One region of the Polymorphospora sp. A560 genome, then DNA from elsewhere that is predicted to be linked to it. Evidence: riboswitches for the same ligand, from Rfam matches in the RefSeq annotation. Region 1 holds a riboswitch; each other region holds the start of a gene.
What was found. A riboswitch is a leader RNA that binds a small molecule or an ion and turns the genes downstream of it on or off. The one in region 1 is predicted to bind cyclic di-AMP.
Positions count from the first base shown of each region.

Region 2: another riboswitch for cyclic di-AMP. It lies ahead of QCD66_RS02075 (coiled-coil domain-containing protein); the one in region 1 lies ahead of QCD66_RS06505 (NlpC/P60 family protein).
Region 3: another riboswitch for cyclic di-AMP. It lies ahead of QCD66_RS00355 (NlpC/P60 family protein); the one in region 1 lies ahead of QCD66_RS06505 (NlpC/P60 family protein).
Region 4: another riboswitch for cyclic di-AMP. It lies ahead of QCD66_RS18125 (C39 family peptidase); the one in region 1 lies ahead of QCD66_RS06505 (NlpC/P60 family protein).

Region 1 is NZ_CP122282.1:1,411,186-1,416,920, reverse strand. It holds gene QCD66_RS06515 (helix-turn-helix transcriptional regulator) at 1-142, shown strand, start outside; gene QCD66_RS06510 (DUF6232 family protein) at 210-713, opposite strand; cyclic di-AMP (ydaO/yuaA leader) riboswitch at 1,398-1,537, shown strand; gene QCD66_RS06505 (NlpC/P60 family protein) at 1,574-2,536, shown strand; gene QCD66_RS06500 (DNA-3-methyladenine glycosylase family protein) at 2,725-3,672, shown strand; gene QCD66_RS06495 (sigma-70 family RNA polymerase sigma factor) at 3,742-4,743, opposite strand; gene murQ (N-acetylmuramic acid 6-phosphate etherase) at 5,221-5,735, opposite strand, start outside.
Region 2 is NZ_CP122282.1:440,703-446,437, reverse strand. It holds gene QCD66_RS02080 (glycoside hydrolase family 65 protein) at 1-1,225, shown strand, start outside; gene QCD66_RS02075 (coiled-coil domain-containing protein) at 1,279-2,316, opposite strand; cyclic di-AMP (ydaO/yuaA leader) riboswitch at 2,321-2,452, opposite strand; gene QCD66_RS02070 (hypothetical protein) at 2,730-3,173, shown strand; gene QCD66_RS02065 (glycoside hydrolase family 19 protein) at 3,240-4,319, opposite strand; gene QCD66_RS02060 (TerD family protein) at 4,613-4,858, shown strand; gene QCD66_RS02055 (ABC transporter ATP-binding protein) at 4,863-5,735, opposite strand, start outside.
Region 3 is NZ_CP122282.1:79,218-84,952, reverse strand. It holds gene QCD66_RS00380 (hypothetical protein) at 1-74, shown strand, start outside; gene QCD66_RS00375 (e9imm peptide) at 105-380, opposite strand; tRNA gene QCD66_RS00370 (tRNA-Gly) at 540-613, opposite strand; gene QCD66_RS00365 (pyridoxamine 5'-phosphate oxidase family protein) at 746-1,255, opposite strand; gene dcd (dCTP deaminase) at 1,379-1,957, shown strand; gene QCD66_RS00355 (NlpC/P60 family protein) at 2,019-3,062, opposite strand; cyclic di-AMP (ydaO/yuaA leader) riboswitch at 3,078-3,216, opposite strand; gene QCD66_RS00350 (N-acetylmuramoyl-L-alanine amidase) at 3,446-5,434, shown strand; gene QCD66_RS00345 (NlpC/P60 family protein) at 5,494-5,735, opposite strand, start outside.
Region 4 is NZ_CP122282.1:4,058,003-4,063,737, reverse strand. It holds gene QCD66_RS18140 (ATP-binding cassette domain-containing protein) at 1-502, opposite strand, end outside; gene QCD66_RS18135 (VOC family protein) at 648-1,058, opposite strand; gene QCD66_RS18130 (helix-turn-helix transcriptional regulator) at 1,069-1,512, opposite strand; cyclic di-AMP (ydaO/yuaA leader) riboswitch at 1,925-2,064, shown strand; gene QCD66_RS18125 (C39 family peptidase) at 2,454-3,152, shown strand; gene QCD66_RS18120 (SDR family NAD(P)-dependent oxidoreductase) at 3,209-3,946, opposite strand; gene QCD66_RS18115 (peroxiredoxin) at 4,054-4,527, shown strand; gene QCD66_RS18110 (hypothetical protein) at 4,613-5,311, shown strand; gene cydB (cytochrome d ubiquinol oxidase subunit II) at 5,362-5,735, opposite strand, start outside.

The sequences.
Region 1 (5,735 bases):
CAGTCCACTGTCGCAGGACCTGACCGACACGTCGGACACGGTGGAGCCCTACGTGGCTGCCTTCCGGACCCTCCAGGGCATGTCGCTGGAGCCGGCGGCGTCGCTCGCGCGCATCGCGCGGATCGCCGACGACCTCGGCTGAGCCCGGGGTGGGCCGGACACGCGGACGCGGACGGATCCGGCAGGGATCCGTCCGCGTCGTGGTGCGGTCAGCGTACGGTCGGCCACTGGCCGGCGGCGGCCAGCGGGTCGGCGATGCCGCCGTACCGGGCGGCTTCCTTGGCCCGGAGCAACGCCCGGGAGACCTGTCCGTACACCCGTTCCTGGTCGGTGCTGAAGACCATGACCGCCCGGCCGCGGATGTCGGCCCACAGCTCGTACGGCCTGGGCCGCAGCCGGTATCCGACGGCGGCGGTCAGCATGGGCACCATGGCGGCGGCGCCGAGGGCCAGGTAGGTGGCGGGGCTGATGGTGTGGAGTTCGCGGACGAAGCCGAGGGTGACTCCGATTCCGGCGACCACCGCCGCGGTGACCAGCATCGACCGGACGATGAGTGGATCCCGTCGGCCACGCCCGGTCCGCAGGTTGGTCAACTCCCAGATCGGGTAGCGCCGTTTGCCGATCACGAACCACTCCGTCGTGATGTAGAGACCGGGCTGGCGGTAGATCGTGGCAGGTGTCCGGCGGGTTACCCATTCGGGCTTTCCGGACATGGCCTCTGTTGGGCGGGTGGGTTGGCGGGTAGCATTCACGAGATGCCTCCAAGGGCTCGTGACGCGGGTCGGCGACGCAGATCGAGAGCGACGTAGATCAAAATCGACGTAGATCAAAATCGCCAGTGTTCTGGGGTCGGCACGTGTCCCGAAAGATCCACATGCGGTTCGAAAGATCGGCATCTGATGGCAGTCAGGTGCCGATCGCCTTCTCGTTGCGGCGCCGGTTCCGCGAAACCTTTACGGCCTAACACCATTGTGTGGACCCGCGCGCCAAAAGAGAAGGGGGGCAATGTGCAACCTGGCACTTTTACAGGCGGCAGGTGGCCCCCTGGACACCCATAGCCACCACATTGCACACATTTGATCCGATTGATACCGCCAAGAGCGACAAATAGCCTCAAACAACAATCAATCTTGGCAAGATCGACTTTTGATCGCAGCGTCCGCCGCGCGGTCCATCCGCGATCCCGATCGAGCCGGCAATCGACGCAGCGCGCAGCGACAACAACGGACAGTAAGCACATCGCGCCCCGACCAGGCAACTTCGCTCCACATCACGCAGCCGCCCTCTTTCGGTTGATCCGGACCACGACTAGGTTGGAGCCGCTGGTCCGGTCGTCAGCCAACCCCCTCGGGAGGCGCCGGCCCGGCGCCGCCGAATCACCGGTCATCCATTGTCGACATCCGATCACGCTGCGCAGTCGACCGGACCGGTGAACCGGGAACCCACCGGCACCAAGGGGTGAATCCACGTTTCGTGGTAGGGCGATCTTCCCGCCCGAATCCGTCAGCTAACCCGGTAGGCGGCTGGATCACGTCGATCGGGCGTGACCCGGGGAAGAAAGGCTCTGCCTGTATTGTCGCCCGCCCGGATGCTGCTGCGCGCCGTCGTCCTGACCGGCATCACCATCGGCCTCGTCGTACCCGCCACGGGTGCCGCCGCCGAACCGTCGGTCAGCGAGCTGACGCAGCGGATCAACAAGTCGTCGACCGAGCTGGAGAAGGTCGTCGAGTCCTACAACAAACTCAACGAGGAGATCAAGGCAACCAAGGCGGCCAAGACCGCGGTGGAGGCCAAGCTCGGACCGCTGCAGGAGCAGTTGGCCCAGACCGAGGTCGAGGTCGGCACGATCGCCGCCCGGGCCTACAAGTCGGGCGGCCTGGACACCATCCAGGCGATCCTCACCGCGAGCGAGAACGGGTCGCTCGTCGACCGCCTGGGCACCCTGGAACAGCTCGCCCGCGAACGCCAGTCGCAGGTGAGCGGGTTCACCGCGACCCAGCGCGAATACCTGGACGAGCAGGCACGGCTCGACGCCACCCTGGCCCGCGAGACCGCCCAGGCCAAGGAACTCCAGGCCGGCAAGAAGAAGATCGAGGCCGACCTCAAGAAGCTGTACGAGATGCGGGAGCGGGCGTACGGCGCGGCCACCAACCCGGGCAGCTCCTACACCGGCAGCATCCCGGCGGTCTCCGGGCAGGCCGGTGTCGCGGTCCGGTTCGCGTACGGCGCGATCGGCAAGCCGTACGTGTGGGCGGCCTCCGGCCCGAACGGCTACGACTGCTCGGGTCTGACGCTGGCGGCGTGGCGGGCGGCCGGCAAGTCGCTGCCCCACAACGCGGCCATGCAGTGGGACCGGGTGGCGAAGATCAGCCGGAGCGCGCTCCAGCCAGGTGACCTGGTCTTCTACAGCAACCTCGGCCACGTGGGCATCTTCGTCGGCAGCGGCAAGGTGATCCACGCACCGACCTTCGGCGAGAGCGTCAAGATTTCCAGCGTCGACATGATGCCCCCGTACGGCTACGGCCGGGTGCGCTAGACCACTCCTGCCGCCCGGCGGCCCCGCCGTGCCAGTCGCACGCGGGGACCGTCGGGCGGTCCGGTGGCCGGATCGCGAACACCGCAAGATCGCCGTTTCGGCGCCGATAACGCAGTCGAGTGCACATTCGGCGCCGAAACGGCGATCTTGAACGGCGATTGTCGTAGGACCGCCCCATGCTGGCCGGCATGACAGACCTCCCTGCGGTCCATCGGACCGTTCTGCCTGCTCTGCCCCCGTTCTCGTTCGACCTGAGCCTGCGTGCCCTCGACGGCTTCGGCCCGGGCGCCGGCGACCATCGCCGCACCGACGACGCGGTCCGCAAGGCGTTGCTGCTCCCCGCTCCCGCCGGCCGTCCCGACCGGGCGGTCGTGGTCGAGGTCGCCGCGGCCGCCGGCCCGCCCGGTGTCACCCTGACCGTCTTCGCCGACATCCCGCTGGCGCCGGCCGACCTGTGCGCCGTCGAGCGGCTGGTCGCCCGCTGGTTCAGCCTGGCGGACGATCCGGCGCCGCTGCTGGCCGCCGCCGACACCGACCCGGCCATGGCCCCGCTGCTGCCGGTGCTTCGCGGCCTGCACCAGGTCCGGTTCGCGTCACTCGCCGAGGGCGCGGTCTACTTCACGCTCACCCAGCGCAGCACGCAGTGGTTCGCCGCGGCCCGCAAACGGCGCCTGATGGCCGACCTGGGCACGACCGTCCGGCTCGACGGCACCGCCTACACCGCGTTCCCTTCGCTGGCGACCATCGCCCGGCTGACCGACGACGAGCTGACCGGCTACACCGGCCACCGGCAGCGCACCGAGCGCCTGCGGGGCGTCGTCGAGGGGATCGCCGCCCTCGACGAGGAGTGGCTGCACACCGCCCCCTACGACGAGGTCCGCGCGGCCCTGCTCGGCGTCGCGGGCGTCGGCCCGTTCACCGCTCATTCGCTGCTGCTGCGGGTGCTCGGCCGGCCCGACGACGCACCGCTGGAGATGGCCCAGTTCGAGCTGGTCGCCCGGGCGGTCTACGGTGATCCGCCGCCGTCGGCCGCCGAGATCCGGGGCCGCTACGGACGCCACACCGGCTGGTGGGCGTACCTGGCCCGGGTCGGGCTGGGCTGGCTGCCCGACCCCGCCCCGGCGGCGGTGGGCTGAACGCACGAAGCGGCCGGCACTCCCCGCGGGGAGTGCCGGCCGCTTGACCGTACGGGGTGGCCGGATCTGTTACGCCGCTTGCAGGCCCTCGGCCCGGGCCAGCTCGCGCAGGCGGCCGAGCGCCTGGATCTCCAGCTGGCGGATCCGCTCCCGGGAGAGCGAGAACCGCGACGCCACCTCGGTGAGCGAGTGCTCGCGGCCGTCCTCCAGGCCGTACCTGGCCCGCATGATGCCGGCCGACCGGTCGTCGAGGTGGTTGAGCAGGCCCTCGATGCGCTGGCGCTCCAGGGCGGTCAGCACGACCTCCTCGGGCGACGGGGCGTCGCTGTCGGCGACCAGGTCGCCGAGGTTGGTGTCGCCGTCGTCACCGACCGGGGTGTCCAGCGAGACGGTGTCCTGCGACCAGCGGACGAGTTCGTGGACCCGCTCGACCGGAACGCCGAGCGCCGCCGCGATCTGCTCCGGCTCCGGGTCGGATCCCAGCTCACGGGTGAGCTGCCGGGCGACGTTACGCATCCGGTTGACGTCCTCGACCAGGTGCACCGGCAGGCGGACGGTGCGCTCCTGCTGGGCGATGGCCCGGCTGATCGCCTGGCGGATCCACCACGTCGCGTAGGTGGAGAACTTGAAGCCGCGCTCGTAGTCGAACTTCTCGACGGCGCGGACCAGGCCGGTGTTGCCTTCCTGGATGAGGTCGAGCATCGGCATGCCGGACCGCACGTAGCGCCGGGCGATCGACACGACCAGCCGGAGGTTGGCCCGGATGAACAGGTCCTTGGCGCGCTCGCCGTCGGCGACGAGCCGCTCCAGTTCCTCGCGGTCGACCCCGTCCGGCACCCGGTCGGTCTCGAGCAGGTGCTCCGCGTAGAGGCCGGCCTCGATCGACTTGGAGAGGTTGACCTCGGTGGCCGCGTCGAGCAGCGGCGTCCGGGAGATCTCGTGCAGGTAGACGCCGACCAGGTCGCGTTCTTCGGCAACCTCGTCGGTCCGCATGACCATCTTCTTCTCCACGTTGCCCACGGTCCCCTCGTCTGCCCCGATTGCCCTCTTGCCTCTGGTCTCCACGTTCATCAGCCCTCCCCCGTAACCTCTGCTGTGCCCTGTCGTCCTGACACCTACACAACAGATGAGACGTGTCGGCGATTCCGTCTCGTCATTGGAAAGTGTCACGAACGCCTGAAGATTTGCTGAGAGCGCGATTGACGTTTGCTGTCAGCGTCGCCGTTCAGGGCGATTCGGAGCCGGGCACTTCCGCATGCATGGCGATCCACCTTCGCGACCCCGGTCAACGACAACACCGACCGACTGGCCGGCGCAGCGACCCTGGTCACCGGGAGGGCTGCGATCCTCGTCACCTCAGCTACACGTTCGATTACCGCTTCCGGTTCACCACGCTTTTGGAGTACCCCGCCATGGAAGGAACAATCGGGCAGGATCATCGCTTCCCGCCGTGACGAACGTCGCAGACGGCAGAGAACAGCGGGTTGACATGCGCCGGACAGGACGCCGTCCGGGGCGGAAATCAGACCGAAATCAGTCGGGAATCGGTCAGGAGGCGAGCAGGGCGAGGGCGTCGCGTACCCGGTGCGCGGAGCGGGCCAGGGCGGCCCGGGCATCCTCGACGCCGGCGCCGGACACCAGCGACACCAGGGCGGCCTTCAGGTCCCCGTCGGCCTCGGTGAGGGCCTGCTCCGCCACGTCCTCGGTGCAGCCGGTCGCCTCGATCAGGATGGAGATCATCCGGCCCCGGAGCTTGGCGTTGGTGGCCACCATGTCGATCATCAGGTTGGAGTAGACCCGGCCGAGCCGCACCATGACGGCGGTCGAGAACGCGTTGAGCACCAGTTTCTGGGCGGTGGCGGCCTTCATCCGGGTAGAGCCGGTGACGACCTCCGGTCCGGTGTCGATCCCGATGAAGACGTCGACCTCACCGGCGGCCGGGGCGCCGGGGTTCGCGCACAGCAGTACCGTCGACGCGCCGAGTGCCCGGGCGGCCCGCAGCGCCCCCAGCACGTACGGCGTACGGCCGCTCGCCGCGAGCCCGACGACCAGGTCGCCGCCGC
Region 2 (5,735 bases), 970 kb from region 1:
GCGCTGGCGGCACGCCACCCTGGACCTGGCCCGGGACCGGGCCCGGACCCTCGACCTGCACGGGGCGGCGTTCCCGTGGCGGACGATCCGGGGCCACGAGTGTTCGGCGTACTGGCCGGCGGGCACCGCCGGCTTCCACATCGGCGCCGACATCGCCGACGCCGTCCGCCGCTACGTGCAGGCGACCGGGGACACCGAGTTCGAGCGCGAGATCGGCCTGGAGCTGCTGGTGGAGACGGCGCGGTTGTGGCGGTCGCTGGGCCACCACGACCGGCACGGCCGGTTCCACATCGACGGGGTCACCGGGCCGGACGAGTACACGGCGGTGAAGGACGACAACGTCTACACGAACCTGATGGCGCAGCGGAACCTGCTGGCCGCCGCGGAGGCGGTGCAGCGGCACAGCGAGGAGGCGTGGCGGCTCGGCGTCGACGACGAGGAGACCGCCGCGTGGCGGGACGCGGCCGGGTCGATGTACGTGCCGTACGACGAGGAGCTGGGCGTGCACCCGCAGGTGGAGGGCTTCACCCGCTACCAGGAGTGGGACTTCGCCGCGACCCCGCCGGACAAGTACCCGCTGCTGCTCAACCACCCGTACTTCGACCTCTACCGCAAGCAGGTGGTCAAGCAGGCCGACCTGGTGATGGCGATGCACCTGCGCGGCGACGCGTTCACCGCCGAGGAGAAGGCGCGCAACTTCGTCTACTACGAGCGTCGTACGGTTCGCGACTCGTCGCTGTCGGCGTGCACCCAGTCGGTGCTGGCCGCCGAGACGGGCCATCTCGAACTCGCCCACGACTATCTGGGCGAGGCCGCCCTGATGGATCTGCACGACATCCACCAGAACACCCGCGACGGGGTGCATGTGGCGTCGCTGGCGGGGGCGTGGATCGCGCTGGTGGCCGGGCTCGGCGGGATGCGTGACCACGACGGCCGGTTGTCGTTCGCGCCCCGGCTGCCGAGCCGGATCGGCCGGCTGGAGTTCTCGTTGATGTGGCACGGCCGGCGGCTGCGGGTCGACGTGCGGCCGCACGAGGTGACGTACGCGCTGCGGGACGGCGACGACGACACCCGGCTGGAGTTGCGGCACCACGGTGAGGAGGTCACGGTGACCTGTGACGATCCGGTGACCCTGCCGATCCCGGCGGCTCCGCCGGCGGGGCCGCCGCCCCGCCAGCCGCCGGGGCGTGCCCCGGCCCGCCGGTCGGCGCTGGGCGAGCTGTGACGGATACGCCGGAGCCGGGTCGCGCAGGCGACCCGGCTCCGGCGTGAGTGTCCCTACAGCAGGGACAGGTGCACGTGGTTCGTGTGGTCGGTGTTCGGGTCGCCGTAGGCGCCGCTGTACGACTTCCAGCCGATCGCCGGTAGCCAGACCTGTTTGAACCAGATGACGTAGAGGATGCCGAGCCGGTCGGCGTTGCGGACCAGGAACGCGGCCAGGTTGTTGCCGTACAACCTGTTCTCACCCTGCGCGACGCCGCCGAAGCCCTTCTTCTGGGAAGAGAAGTCGCAGGCGCGTCCCTTGGGGTGCTCGTACGGCCCACCGGGGCGGTAGCAGGAGACGTACCAGTTGAACCCGGCCTTCTGGGTCTCCTTGAGCGCGTGCAGGGTACGCGCGGTGATGCATCCCGAGGTCGTCGGGTCGTTCTGGTTGCACGACTGTGCCGGCCACGATCCATCGCGGTTGCGCGGGGCCTGCGCGGCGATCGGCGAGGTCGCGTTGACGAACCCGCCGGTCGAGGCGCCGCCGGCCAGCCGGAGCGCCTTCTCGGTCTCGGCCTTTTTCTTCGCCATGACCTCGAGTTGCTGCTGCTCCTCGGTGACGGCCTGGTCGATCGCGGCCTTGGCCCGGTTGGCCTGGTCGAGCGCGGCGTTGAGTTCGCGCATCTTCCGGTTGTCGTGCTGGGCGAGGGCGTCGAGGCTCTCGGCGCGGTCGAGGAAGTCCTCGGGCGACGCGCTGTTGAGCAGCATCATCATCGGCCCGATGCGGCCCATCCGGTAGGCGTTGGCCGCCACCTGGCCGATCTCGGGCTGGAGCATCTCGATCTGCTTTTCGACCTTCTGCAGTTCGAGGGTGAGCTGCAGCTGGCGCTTGCGTGAGTTGTCGACCGCCGTCTTCGCCTCGACGTAGCCACGGCTGGTGGCTTCCATCACGTCGCGCAGCAACGGGTTCTCACCCTCGTCGCCGGGCGTCGTCGGTGCGGAAGTTGGCTCGGCGTGTGCCGTGCCGGGGGCGACCGCCAAGCCGATGAGCACGGCTACGGCGGTCACGAGCGTGACGGGCAGCGACTGCCGCCGACGCTGGAATGACGTCATCTACCGTTCCTCCCATCTGCCGCCGACCGGGTTAGCTGACGGGTTCGGGACGGAAGGATCCCTACCGCTGGCGCGGATTCACCCCGGGACACCTGGTTCCCCGGCTCGCCTCGCGGCGATTGGGCGGCGGTCACCACCGGCGCCGATGGGCGCCGCCGGGCGGAGACCGCGGGCCAGCCTACCGGATGGTTCGGGTCCGTCGCTCCGGAACCACCGAGCCACTACCAGGGCGGATGCGTTACAGGACAACGACTTTCGGTGATGTCTGTTGGTCGGTCGAGCCGGCCGCCGGCGGCTGCCGGGCGGTGACTTGCCAGCTTGCTGACAGGTTCCACATGGCCGGCGCCCAGCGGCACGACTCATGGTGAATCCCGGTAAACCGTCCAACCGTTACCAATCGGAGGAAAGTGATCATGCAGATCGTCCCCAGGAAGGCGGCACTCGTCGGCCTCGGTGCGGCCGGGGTGCTCGCTCTGGCGGTGGCCGTACCGACCGTGGCCCTCGCCGAGGATCCGACACCCGCGCCGTCGACGTCGTCCTCCAGCGCGCCGTCCCGGACGGAGCAGCACGAGGAACGGCGGGCCGAGCACAACCGGCAGCTCGCCGAGGGGCTGGCCGCCGAACTCGGCGTCGACGTGGAGAAGGTCAGCGCCGCGCTGGAGAAGGTGCAGGGTGACCTGCGCACCGGGGCCGAGCAGGAGCGGCAGGCGAAGCTCAAGGAGCGGCTCGACGCGGCGGTCGAGGAAGGCAAGCTGACCCGGGAGCAGGCCGACGCGATCATCGCGGGCGCCGAGGCCGGCGTGTTCGGGGGCAAGGGCGGCGGGTTCGGGCCGGGGCCGGGACGCGGCGGACGCTGACCGGAGCCCGGCACCCACCGGATCGCGGGCCGGCGGCGGACCTGTCCGCCGCCGGCCCGCGCGGTCTCAGCAGTAGAGGTTGTTGCCGGGCGTGGTGCCGAGGATCTGGACGAACCGCTGGTAGGCGTTCACCCGACTCTGCACCGTGGCCGGGTTGCGGCCGTTGCACTCCAGCGCGCCGTTGATGCTGCGGATCGTCTCACCGAAACCGATCCCGTTGACCATCGCGTGGTGCGGGGTCATCGTGCCCGGACCCGACTGGGTGTTCCAGTACCACAGCGCCGTCTTCCAGGCCACGGCCGCGTCGTTCTGCACCAGCCACGGGTTGGTGAGCAGCGGCAGGCCAAGCGCGTCGCCGGCCGCCTTGTAGTTGAAGTTCCAGCTCAACTGCACGGGGCCGCGGCCGTAGTAGGCGGCCTGGCCGGCCGGGCAGCCGTACGGCTGGCTGGTGTCGCAGTAGTGCGGGTAGTTGGCCTGGTTCTGCTCGACGATGTGGACCAGCCCGCCGGTCTCATGGTTGACGTTGGCCAGGAAGGCCGCCGCCTCGCGCCGCCGGGTGGTCTCGTCACCGGTCTTGGCGAAGCCCGGGTACGCGCTCAGCGCGGCGGTCAGCCCGCTGTAGGTGTAGAAGCCGTTCCGGCTCGGGAACATCTGGTTGAACTGCGCCTGGCTGACCACGAAGCCGGTGTTGCCGCCCGGCGGGGTGGTGGGCGGCTGCCCGCCGCAGGAGTAGGGCTCCCAGTACCAGGTGCTGATGATCGGGTCGTACCCGGGATTCTCGTGCTTGGCCCGGTAGTACTGGCCGTTGGTGTAGCGGACGATCGAGCCGGCCGGGTACCACTGGCCGGCGACCCAGGCGGGGTGGTTGCAGTTGGTGCCCGGCGGCGGCTGGGTGCCGCCTCCGCAGGTGCCCTGGTCGGCCCAGACGCCGGAGCCACCGGTGCTGGGCGCCTCGCCCTGCGTCCACCACTTGGCCTGCCAGTTACGGCCGTTGTGGGAGGCGGTCATGCCTCCGGTGTAGACCGCCGAGGAGTTCCAGGCGGTCGCGCAGGTCGCGGCGGACGCGGACGACATCGGTACGACGACGGCCAGGGCGACCGCGACCGCGAGTGCGGCCAGCGACGCGATCGTGCGTTTTCTGGACACGTAATCACTCTCCTCGTTACAGCAGACTTAGACAGCCATCTTTTAATAAACTTTACTAACCTATTCCGTCGGCCAACGCAAGGGGATCGAGCCCCGGGCATACGCGGGGCGCACGACGGCACCGGCCGAGGTCATCCGGCGAGGAGACGCCACCGGGCCGCACCGCACGGCCGGTTGCGGGGCGAACCGGATGGACCGACCGAGCTGCCCAACGGCCGAGATGATCTAGATAAATACTCTTCGCCGCACGGTGCCCAATACGGTCGAACGACCCCGAGCACGAGGAGCCACCCATGTCACCGCTGGCCGACGGAGCCAGCACAGCACTCACGCCGACCCGGGTACGGCTCGTGCCGAGTTGGACCGCCGGCGCCGGCGTACCCGACGTGGACGCGTCCGCGCTCCTGGTGACCGCGGCCGGCAGGGTCCACGGCGACAAGGACCCCGTGTTCTACGACCAGCAGCACCACCCGAGCGGCGCGGTCGTCCACTCCGGAAAGCGGACCGGTCCGGCCGGTCCCCTCAACGGCTGCAGGTGAGGCGTCAGCGCCAGCCCACGTCGATCCGGTCGCCGCGCTCGTCGAAGAAGTGCAGGGCGTCCAGGCGTACCGAGATCGCCAGCGGATGGCCCGCCGACACCCCCGGGTACGGCGCCAGCCGTACGGCCAGTTCCGCCGGCCGCCGGTGGTGCCGGCCGGGGTCGCTGAGCACACTGGTCCGGCCGCCGGCCTGCCGCTGCCGCGGGATCGAGCGGCCGGCGTCCGCGCCGCGCCCGGTCAGCCGCTGGACGGCATTACCGAGCCGCTTGATCGGCCCCGGTTCGGCGGCCTGGCCGGGGACCGCGCCGCTGATGTCGTCGACGACCACGGCGGTCGCCCCGATGTCGAGGTAGGCCAGCGACTCGTGGCCGTGGTGCTCCAGGTAGCGGATCCGGCCCTGGAGCACGTCGCCCTGGGTGTCGGGTGCGACCGGGGTCAGCGCCTCGGCCCGCATCCCGACGACGATCCGCTCACCGTGGTAGTGCGCGACGGCCCGCGCCCGGATGTCGTCCCATGGCAGGTAGAGCGCCTGGTCACCGAGGTTGAGCGTGACGTAGCGGTCCAGGTGCACGTAGACCGACGCCTCGAGCAGGTTCATCCGGGGGCTGCCGAGGAAGGCGGCGACGTAGAGGGTCGCCGGCCGCCCGTAGACCTGGGTGGGGGTGCCGACGTCCTGGAGCACCCCCTTACGCATGATCGCCACCCGGTCGGCCATGGTCAGCGCCTCGGCCTGGTCGTGGGTGACGTAGATGGTGCTGACCTTCAGCTCGCGCACCAGTCCGGAGATCTCGGCCCGCAGCTCCGCCCGCAGACCGCTGTCCAGGTTGGACAGCGGTTCGTCCATCAGGAACAGTCCGGGGCGGCGTACGATCGCGCG
Region 3 (5,735 bases), 1.3 Mb from region 1:
TGGTGCTCCAAGCCCGACAGCACCGTGACCGAGTAGCCCACATGGCCGCCCTGTCCGACCTGCTTGCCGCCTAAGAAATCTCCGCCCTGGCCAGCGGCCTCTGATCACTGTGGAGGTTGCGTCCGGATGGGCTGGTAGGCCAGGGCCCGTTCGACAACCTCGGCCGCCGACAAGGGCGTGGGCGGCCAGAAGATCAGGTCGGCGACGCTGGGGCAGACGAGATCGCGGGCGAGCCGGTCGAGCCAGCGGTCCAGTTCCTCGTCGTCCGCATACTCCCCGTTCATGATCCGTTCCACCAGCACGATCACCTGATCCCGGGTCAGTCCCTCACCCATCCCGCTCCGCCCGTCGTCACCTGTCTCCAGTCTGACCTCAACCATCGCCGGCACGGGAGACGTCTTACCGTGCGAGGGGGTGAGCATTGACCGAGACGTTCCACCAGTTCGTGGTGCACCGCTCGGCGGCGCGCGTACCCATGATCGCTGATCTGGAAAGGCCGAAGCCCTGGCTGAGACTTGCGTCCTGGCCAGGGCTTTGTCTGGAGCGGGTGACGGGAATCGAACCCGCACTGTCAGCTTGGGAAGCTGATGTTCTGCCATTGAACTACACCCGCGAGCGGACCTCACTGTACCTGGTCGGCTGCGCTGACGCACGGACCCCTCCCGATCCGCGTGACCAGGGGGTGGGCGCACGTTGGGCGGGCGCCGGCCCCTGGCCACGCGGATCTTCGGGGGATGGGGTGGGCTCAGGCGGCCAACTGGGTCGCCACGGCCGGCGACGTCGCGGGGTCCAGCCAGAGTCGGACTTCGGGACGGCCGGCCGGGTCCGCCGTCAGCGGGGTGGCGCCGGACTGGCCGTGGCGGGCGACCATCGCGACCTCGATGCTGAACTCGAAGAGGCGCCAGTCGACGTCGTCGGTGGCGCGCAGGGTGTCGGCCAGCCGGGCGACCCGTGCCTGGTCGGTCACGGGACGGGCGCGGCCGGCGACGTAGGCTTCGTCGTCGCTGTCCTCCGGGGGGAACGAGTGCAGGGCGTACCGGCCGTCGCGCTCCAGGTCGCGGCGTTTGGGTGAGTCGACGACGAAGCAGAAGAGGCCCTCGTCGGTGATCACCGGGGCGACGGGGTGTACGCGCGGCCCGCCGTCGGCCCGGACGGTGGCCAGGTAGCCCAGGCCGGGGCCGTACTGGTGCATCAGCGAACGGATCGCTTCGGCGAGTCGGGGCTCGTCGGCGGCGAACTCGGTCCAGGTAGCCATACCGGAATTCTATCGAACATCTGTACGACACGGGTAACGAACCGCGGATCTGACCAGCACAATCTGCCCGAACCGGCGGGGCGGGCCGCCGACCCACCCAGACCGGCTCGCTATGGTGTGACGATGCTGCTCTCCGACCGCGACCTCGTCAGTGAGATCAAGGCGGGCGCCCTGGCGCTGGAGCCGTTCGATCCGGCGCTGGTCCAGCCGTCGAGTATCGACGTACGGCTCGACCGGCTCTTCCGGGTGTTCAACAACCACCTCTACACGCACATCGACCCGTCGGTGCAGCAGGATGACCTGACCTCGGCTGTCGAGGTACCGGACGGGGAGCCGTTCGTGCTGCATCCGGGCGAGTTCGTGCTCGCGTCGACGCTCGAGGTGATCTCCCTCGGCGACCAGCTCGCCGGACGGTTGGAGGGCAAGTCGAGCCTCGGCCGGCTCGGCCTGCTGACGCATTCGACGGCCGGCTTCATCGATCCGGGCTTCTCCGGGCACGTGACGCTGGAGCTGTCCAACGTGGCCAACCTGCCGATCACGCTCTGGCCGGGGATGAAGATCGGCCAACTCTGCATCTTCCGGCTGTCGTCGCCGGCCGAGCACCCGTACGGGTCGGCGGTCTACGGTTCGCGCTACCAGGGGCAGCGTGGACCGACGCCGAGCCGCTCGTGGCAGAACTGGCGGACCTGGCCGGTCCGCTGAGGCACGAAGACAGCAAAAGGGGCGCCTCCCGTCGAGGGAGCCGCCCCTTTTGGCCTCGCCGTCACATCCTGGGGCGGCCGAAGCTGTGGATCGTGCCGTTGTCGTAGCGCTTCATCAGGACCGGTACGCCGGCCTGGGAGGCGTGCACCAGCCAGCCGTTGCCGACGTACATGCCGACGTGGCTGAGGTCGGAGTTGTAGAAGACGAAGTCACCGGGGCGCAGCTCGGAGCGGCTGATCGAGGGCATCGTCCGGCGCTGGGCGGCGGCGTTGTGCGGCAGTCGTACGCCGACCTTGCCCCAGGCGGCGAGCATCAGACCGGAGCAGTCGTAGCCGTTCGGCCCGGAGGCGCCCCAGACGTAGGGCTTGCCGATCTGGGAGCAGGCGAACTTCGCGACCGTGCTGGCCGGCCCACCCGGGTACGTCGCCGGACAGGGCGCCGGACGCAGCGAGCCGAGGCCGCCGGAGGTGCCGTACGCCTTGAGCCGCAGCTCCTGGAGCTTCTTGATGTCCGCGTTGATCTGCTTGGTCTTGGCTGCCAGCTCGGCCTCGGTCGTGGTGAGCTGGGCGACGAGGGTGTCGAGCGGGCCCTTCTGCGCCGTGTACTGCGCCTTGAGGTCGACCACGCTCTGGATGTCGCGGGCCTGCCGGCGGGCGAACTGGTCGAGCAGTTCTAGCTGGTCGGCGAGGGTCTGCGGCGAGCCGTTGGTGAGAATCGAGTTCAACGCCGACGTGTTGCCGCCCTTGTAGGCGCGGGTCGCGAACTGACCGACGCGTTCCATGGCCAGGTCGACCTGGAGCTGAAGCGGGGCGATCTTCGCGGCGAGGGCGTCGGCCTGCTTCTTCTTCGTCGCCAGTTGCTCGCGGGTGGCGTTGTGTTGCTCGATCACCGGCTCGAGCTGGCTCCACGACTTGTCGATCTGGGCTTCGATCTCGGCGACGGTCGGCTCGGCCTGGGCGGGTACCGCTCCGAAGAGGACGATGGCGACACTGGCGACGGCGACGAAGACGGTTGTCCTGGTCAACCGGCGGAGACGTGGCAGGGCCGGCGGTCGGCCGGCGGTCGCCGGCCGGAAGAGTCGGCGCCACGGTGCATGATCAGCCACCGGGGTCGGTGCTCCTTCTCCTTACGGACCGCCTACCGGGTTAGCTGACGGGTTCGGGCGGGAGAGTTGCGCCCTACCGCAAGTCTGCGGATTCACCCCGGTTACTTCTGGGTCCCCGGCTCACGACCTTGTTGTGACTCGGCGGTGTCGAGTCGACGCCATCCCTGGTGGATGGCCGGATCCCGCTCGACGGTTCATCACATTAGGCAGCGTCGTTATCAATGCGCAACCACCGGACCTGTGAAATCCGTTGCGTGTCAAGCCTGTCGCAGTCAGTCAGGCATGAAAGTTTCCTACAGTACGCAGACATCGTCCGGAATCCATTGACGGGAGCGGCCACACGGACGAAGGTGACGACATAGATCAATCCGACTGGAGGTTCGATGCAGCGTCTCACCAAGCCGACGGGCAGGCGGATCCTGCTCAGCGTCGCGGTCGTCGGCGCCGCGACGCTCGTGCCGGTCAGCCCGGCACCCGCCGTGCCAGCCCCGACCGATACCAGACAGCAGCAGTACGCCGCCGCGTCCGCCGAGTACGGCGTACCGGAGAGCATCCTGCTCGGCGTGTCGTACCTGCAGTCGCGCTGGGACACCAACGCCGGCACGCCGAGCACGAGCGGCGGGTACGGCCCGATGCACCTCACCGACGCCGCGCACGTGGCGAGCCTGCCGGTACCCGGTCACCACGGCACCCACGAGGACCCGCGCGGCGACACCTCCCGCGAGGCGATCGAACTCGAACACCCCGCGCCGAACCCGCCGGACGAGGCGGCGCTGCGTACCCTCGGCACCGCCGCCGGACTGACCGGGGCCGGAGCCGAGGCGCTGCGTACCGACCCGGTGGTCAACATCCGCGGCGGCGCCGCGCTGCTCGCCGCGTACCAGCGGGAACTGGGTGCCCCGCAGGGTGCCGGCAGCGACCCGGCCGACTGGTACGGCGCGGTCGCGCGCTACTCCGGCGCCGACACCCGTGACGCGGCGGCCGCCTTCGCCGACGAGGTCTACTCGACGATCCGTACCGGCGCGACCCGGCGGACCGACGACGGCCACCAGGTCAGTCTGGCCCGGCACGCCGGCCTCACCCCGGCGACGTCCTGGCTGGACCGGCTCGGCCTGCGCAAGCTGGCCCGCCCGGACGGGCTGGAGTGCCCGGACGACATCTCCTGCGAGTGGCTGCCGGCGCCGTACGAACTGCGCGGCGACGGAACGGTCCCGACCAGCTACGGCAACCACGACAAGGGCAACCGCCCGGCCCAGCAGAAGATCGAGTACATCGTCATCCACGACGCCGAGGGCTACTTCGCCGGCACGACCCGGCTGGCCCAGGACAAGAACTGGGTGAGCTGGCACTACACGCTGCGCTCGGTCGACGGGCACATCGCCCAGCACCTGAAGGCCAAGGACGTCGGCTGGCACGCCGGCAACTGGTTCGTCAACGCCAAGGCGATCGGCCTGGAACACGAGGGCTTCGCCGCCCAGGGCACCTGGTACACCGAGGCGATGTACCGCACCTCCGCCAAGCTGGTGCGGCACCTGGCGCTGCGGCTCGGCATCCCGCTCGACCGGCAGCACATCATCGGGCACGACAACGTGCCCGGCACGCTCGCCAGCAACATGGGCAGCATGCACTGGGACCCGGGCCCGTACTGGAACTGGTCGCACTACTTCGACCTGCTGAAGGCGCCGTTCTGGAGCACCGGCACGCACCGTACCGGCCTGGTCACGATCGACCCGGACTTCGCGACGAACCGGCCGGCGTTCACCGGCTGCGAGGTCGCGGGCGTACCGTGCCCGTCGCGCGGCTCGTCGTCGGTGATCCTGCGCAGCGCGCCGAGCCCGGACGCCCCGCTCGTCAACGACCTGGCGAAGCGCCCCGACGGTACGCCGAACACGATGCACATCTCCGACCACGGAGCGCGGGCGTCGGCAGGGCAGACGTACGCGATCGCCGAGCGGCGCGGCGACTGGACGGCGATCTGGTATCTCGGGCAGAAGGCGTGGTTCCACAATCCGCCGTCGGCGCCGAACGGCAAGTGGTCGATCGGCCTGGTCGCCACCCCGAAGCCCGGCAAGGACACCATCCCGCTGTACGGCCGTGCCTACCCCGAGGCGGCGGCGTACCCGGCGGGGGTGCCCTACCAGACGATCTCCCCGTTGCAGTACACGATGAAGGCCGGCGAACGGTACGCCGTCGGTGACGTGCTGGGCAGCGAGTACTACCGGGCCAGCACGTACGAGGGCAACTCGCCCGGCGACTGGACGGTGATCCGCGGCGAGAAGACGTACGTGCAGATCCAGTTCGGACACCGGTTCATGTACGTGGACCGGGAGGACGTACAGATCCTCATGTCACCAGTCGGCGCTCCGCGCTGACCCGTTCCAAAAGAATCGGCCCCCGCCGGGAGCGGGGGCCGATTCGTGGGAACAGGTGCCTATCCGGTTCCGACGCGCCGGAAGCCGACGACCGGCTTGCCCATCTGGTCGATGCTCGCCATCTGCACCGGTAGGCCGGCCCGGGGGGCGTGCACCGTGACCCCGTTGCCGAGATAGATGCCCACGTGGCTCAGGTCGCTACCGAAGAAGACCAGGTCTCCGGCTTTGGCATCGGCCCGGCTCACCGCGGTTCCGCGGTTCCACTGCGCGCCGGTGTAGTGCGGCAGGGACACGCCGGCCC
Region 4 (5,735 bases), 2.6 Mb from region 1:
CCTTGGTGGTGGTGGTGCCGCCGCGTTCGACGGTGACGGCTCCGGCGCCGGAGATGGAGGCGACGTTGAAGGAGTAGGCCTGGGGTGAGCCGATGTGTGGCTTGGCGAGGCGGCTGAACAGGATGCGGAGCATGGCGTTGGCGTCGGTGGCGGTGCCGACGGTGGAGCGTGGGTCGCTGCCCATCCGTTCCTGGTCGACGATGATCGCGGTGGTCAGTCCGTCGAGTACGTCGACGTCGGGTCGGGCCATGGTCGGCATGAAGCCCTGGACGAAGGCGCTGTAGGTTTCGTTGATCATCCGCTGTGATTCGGCGGCGATGGTGCCGAAGACCAGGGAGCTCTTGCCGGAGCCGGAGACGCCGGTGAAGACGGTGAGTCGGCGCTTGGGGATGTCGACGCTGATGTCCTTGAGGTTGTTCTCGCGGGCGCCGTGTACGCGGATCAGGTCGTGGCTGTCGGCGATGTGTGGCGCGGGCGGCTGCGTCGTCGTGGCCTTGCTCATCGTGTCTCCATCTGTCGGGCGGGGCCGCGGTGCGGCGTCGCCTGGTGCGTGGCGGGCCGGTCTCCCCGCTCCCCCGCCCGGCGCCGGTGTTCGGTGTCGTGGCGGCGCCGGGCGGGGGTCGGCGGTCATCGGTCGTTTCGTGGGTTCAGCCGAGTTCCTGGATGCGGACCATGTTGCCGGCGGGGTCGCGGAAGGCGCAGTCGCGGATTCCGTACGGCTGCTGGGTCGGCTCCTGGACGACCTCGGCGTCGCTGGCCTGGAGGCGTTCGAAGGTGCTGTCGAGGTCGTGGGTGGCCAGGACGACGCTGGCGTAGGTGCCTTTGGCCATCATCTCGGTGATGGTGCGGCGTTCGTCGTCGGTGATGCCGGGGTCGGCGGCCGGCGGGTGCAGGACGATGGAGGTGCCGGGCTGGTTGGTGGGGCCGACGGTGATCCAGCGCATTCCGCTGTAGCCGACGTCGTTGCGGACCTCGAAGCCGAGGGCGTCGCGGTAGAAGGCGAGGGCGGCGTCGGGGTCGGTCTGCGGCAGGAAGGTGTGGTGAATGGTGATGTCCATGCCGGTCACGCTAGTTGTGGCCGTTGCCTGCTGCTTCTCGATTCCTGATCGGTCTGGTCACCTGTTTGGCGACGCATGACGGGATTCCCGCGGTGGCGTGTCCGGCCTGGCGGCGGTAGACGCTGGGCGGGACGCCGACGAGTTCGGTGAAGCGGGTGCTGAAGGTGCCCAGTGAGGCGCAGCCGACGGTGAAGCAGACCTCGGTGACGCTGAGGTCGCCGCGGCGGAGCAGGGCCATGGCGCGTTCGATGCGTCGGGTCATCAGGTAGGAGTAGGGCGACTCGCCGTAGGCGAGCCGGAACTGGCGGCTGAGGTGTCCGGCGGACATGTTCACGCCGCGGGCGAGGGCCTCGACGTCCAGCGGCCGGGCGTACTCCCGGTCGATCCGGTCCCGGACGCGGCGCAGGCGGGCGAGGTCGCGCAGGTGCTGCGTCGTGGCGGAGTTGCTGGTCACGTGCGTGATGGTGCCATGGCGGTGGTGGGGTTGCCCAGCGTGGTCGGGGTGGTTCGGCCGGCTTTCTCCCACTGGTGGCCGGGCGTCACAGGGGCACCTTTGGTGTCGTGGCGGGTGGCCTGGCTGCCCGTACCCGATGATTTGGCCGAGAGGGCATGGGGGTCGTCTTTTCGGTGGCGTCGTGGTCGGGTGATGTATCGACGGTGGGCCTCGGGGGCGCCGTTGTTTCGGTGGTGCACACACCGTCCGTTCCGTTTTGGCTTTGCTGGGCGCTTGCGGCCCGGCTTCGCCCGGGTGCGGCGAACGCGAGTGCGATAGATCGCAGCGCGATAACCGGGTCTTGGCACGGCGGAGGGCGGCCAGTACGGTCGGGAAATCCGTTCCGGTTGTTGGGTCATCATCCGATGGCGCCGGAGCGGATCCGCTTAGTCGTATTCGTACGAGCCGGGGACCCAAGCAATCGGGGTGAATCCGTGGGCCGATGCCTGCGGTAGGGCGACCTTTCCCGCCCGAATCCGTCAGCTAACCCGGTAGGCGGTTGTGGAAGGAGACGACTGTTCGTGCGGTACCGAGCGTGCCTGGTTGGCACATCCCCCATTTCCCTGTCGTGCGGCCGTTTGTCGCGTGGACCGACGATCCTGGCTGTTTGCTGACGCCGGATCACTGATCACGACACCAGATCGGTTCGGAATCGACTGAGCCGGCCGTTGCCGGCTGTCCTTTTCCTGTTTCGCGTCTCCCGTTGTGGCGGCGGTGCCGTCTGCGGCCCGCCGTCGGTTTTGCGGGTCCTGTCCCGGGTGGGTCGCGATTCGTCGGTCTGGTCGACGTCTGCCGTTTTCGATTGGGACGCCGACGACAGTCGGCGGGTAATGGAGCTTCAAGTGGAAAACTCTCGTTCGTACAATCCGTTCCGTCGGGTTATCCCCAACCGTTTCCGTTCGGTGGCCGTGGCGTCGGCCGCCGTGCTGGCGGTGGCCGCGACGACGGGCAGCCTTTCGTCCGGTACCCCGACCGGGGCGGAGTCAAACGCGGGGGTCGAGTCGGGTGTGGTGCAGTTGGCGCTGACGCCGGAGCGGGCCCAGGCGGCGCCGCCGCAGGAGGCCGCACCCAAGGAGGCCGCGCCGAAGGCGCCGGCGGAGAAGACGCTGTCGTACGACTTCCAGTACCAGCCGAACGCGTACTACTGCGGTCCGGCGTCGACCCGTATCGCGCTGAGCGCGCAGGGGCACACGCCGAGCCAGGACAACCTGGCGGGGCAGCTGGGTACGACGTTCGCCGGGACGAACTCGTCGCACGACATCGCGCGGGTGTTGAACAAGGTGGTCGGCGGGGACGCCTACCGGGTGCGGGAGATTCCCGGCCAGAAGGCGACGTCGGCGCAGATGGACCGGCTGCAGGCGGACGTGGTCGAGGCGGTCGGCAAGGGGCGGCCGGTGGTGGCGAACATCGTCGGCGGGGCGACGGACAACGACGGCTTCTGGCGCAGCTTCCCCGGTGGGCACTACGTGACGATCGTCGGTTACGGCGACGAGGGGCGGCAGGTGCGGGTCGCCGATCCCAGTGGTGTCGGTCCGGCGAGCTACTGGATGAGCACGATCACGATGGCGCACTGGATGGCGTCGCGCGGTTACTCGTACTGACCGGGTACACGTACGGAACAAGGGCCGGCCCTGGTGGGCCGGCCCTTGTTCGTGGGTCAGAGTCCGCCGGCGACGCGCAGGATGGTGCCGGTGGCGTACGACGCCTCGGGGCTGAGCAGCCAGGCGATGGCGTGGGCGATCTCGGGTGCGTCGCCGGCGCGGCCCAGTGGTGCGCGCCGGGCGATGCGGTTGGGGCGGTCGGGGTCGCCGGAGACGGTGTGGATGTCGGTCCAGACGGTGCCGGGTGCGACTCCGTTGACGCGGATGCCGCGTGGGCCGAGTTCTTTGGACAGGCCGATGGTGAGGGCGTCGACGCCGGCCTTGGCGGCGGCGTAGTGGATGTATTCGCCGGGTGAGCCGAGGGTGGCGGCGGCGGACGAGACGTTGACGATGGCGCCGCCGGCGTTCATGCGGCGGGCGGCCTGTTGGGCGCAGAGGATGGCGCTGACGAGGTTGACGTCGATGACGTGGCGCAGGTCTTGCGGGGTGAGGTCGACGAGTGGGCCGATGCGGCTGGTGACGCCGGCGTTGTTGACCAGGCCGGTGACCGTCCCCAGTTTCGCCTCGGTCTGGTCGAACAGGTCGGTGACCTGGTCGGGGTCGGTGACGTCGGCGCGTACGGCGATGCCGCGTCGGCCGGTGGTGTGGATGTCGGCGAGGACGGTTTCGGCGGCGGCGGTGTCGTCGCGGTAGCACAGTGCGATGTCGTGTCCGGCGGCGGCGAGCCGGCGTACGGTGGCGGCGCCGATTCCGCGGCTGCCGCCGGTTACCACGGTTACCGGTGTGTCGGGCACTGCCCACTCCCCCTCTTTCGGCTGGTCGTGGTGGTGACGCTACCGCGCTGCCGTCCGGTGTGGATGGCCGGCGTACGGTGGGCCGGTCGACGACGTGGAGGTGCGTGGTGGCCGGTCTGGGCAAGGGTGATCTGGTCGAGGACTTCGAACTGCCGGACGAGACGGGTACGCCGCGGCGGTTGAGTGTGCTGCTGGCGGACGGGCCGGTGGTGGTGTTCTTCTATCCGGCGGCGCTGACGCCGGGGTGTACTGCGGAGAGCTGTCATTTCCGGGACCTGGCTGACGAGTTTTCGCAGGTAGGGGCCAAGTTGGTGGGGGTCAGTCGGGATTCGGTGGAGCGGCAGCGGGAGTTCGCCGGCCGGTACGGGTTCGGTTATCCGCTGCTGTCCGACGTCGACGGGTCGGTGGCGCGGATGTTCGGGGTGCGGCGGGCGTTGCCGTTGGGTGCGCTGTCGACGCGGCGGATGACGTTCGTGGTCGGTACGGATCGGCGGGTGCTGGCGGCGATCCACAGCGAGGTGAGCATGACGGCGCACGCGGACCGGGCGTTGGCGGTGCTGCGGGAGGCGGCGGCGGGTTGACGCGGCCGGGGTGTCGTGCTCGACGTTGTCGGTGTGGCCTGGTAGGAAGGCTGCAATCAAACATGCGTACGAAAAGAGGGTTGTGATGGCGACGCGCACCGCTGGGTTGTCGACCGAGGAGCTGGAGGGCATCCGTGACTCGCTGGCGGCGGGTCGTAAGCCGAAGGTGGTGTTCACCGAGTCGGCGGGGCAGATCGCGGGGCAGGTCGGCCAGGTGGTGGCGCTGACGGATCCGGCGGTCTCCGAGGAGTGGGTGGTGGTCCGGTTCGGTCGTGACGAGCTGCCGTTCTCCCCCGCGGATCTGGGGATCGCGCCGCGGGTGCCGGCGGGCCGGCGGGCGGCGGAGCCGAAGGTGGAGGCCGTGGAGCCGGCGCCGCCGGCGGAGCCGGAGTTCAAGTTGGATCAGCCGGTGCCGGCCCCGCGGCCGGAGCCGGTGACCGAGTCGGAGCCGGAGGTGGAGGCGAAGCCGGCGCGGCGGGCGGCGAAGGCGGCCAAGGTGGCGAAGCCGAAGGCGGCGCCGGGGCTGACGGTGACGCTGGCGTACGCCGAGGGTGAGTGGACGGTGGGTGCGACGCAGGGCAGCAAGGCGTTGGCGAAGCCGTACGTCATCAAGCCGGCGGAGGCGTTGAAGATGGTGGCGTTGATCGACGTGCCGGGTGTGCACGAGGCGGTGGAGCAGATCGTGAGTGCCGAGCGGGCCGAGGCGGAGCAGCAGGCGGAGCGGTTGCGGTCGGAGTTGGCGGAGATCGAGGCGCGGCTGGCGGAGTTGCGCGACGCGGGCTGAGGCCCCGGTGGATGCCGCTCACCCGTGGCGGGTGCCACGGGTGAGCGGGGTCAGTCCGGTGGGATGTTGGCCACCCCGATCCGGCGCCGGAAGACCCAGTACGTCCAGCCCTGGTAGGCCAGGACGACCGGGGTGCACAACGCGGCGATCCAGGTGAGGATGCCCAGCGTGTAGCCGCTGGCGGCGGCGTTGGTGGTGGTCAGCGTGCCGGCCGGGTCGGTGGTCGACGGCAGCACGTCGGGGAAGATCGCGGTGAAGGCGGTGGCGACGAGCAGGCCGGTGGCGGCGGTCGTGCCGGTGAAGGCCCAGCCCTCGCGCCGTACCCGGTTGGCGGCCAGGCCGGCGACCAGGGCGAGGATCGCGAGCAGGGTGAGCGCGACGGCGGCGGTGTTCTGCCGGATGTTCAGCGTCCAGGCCAGGAAGA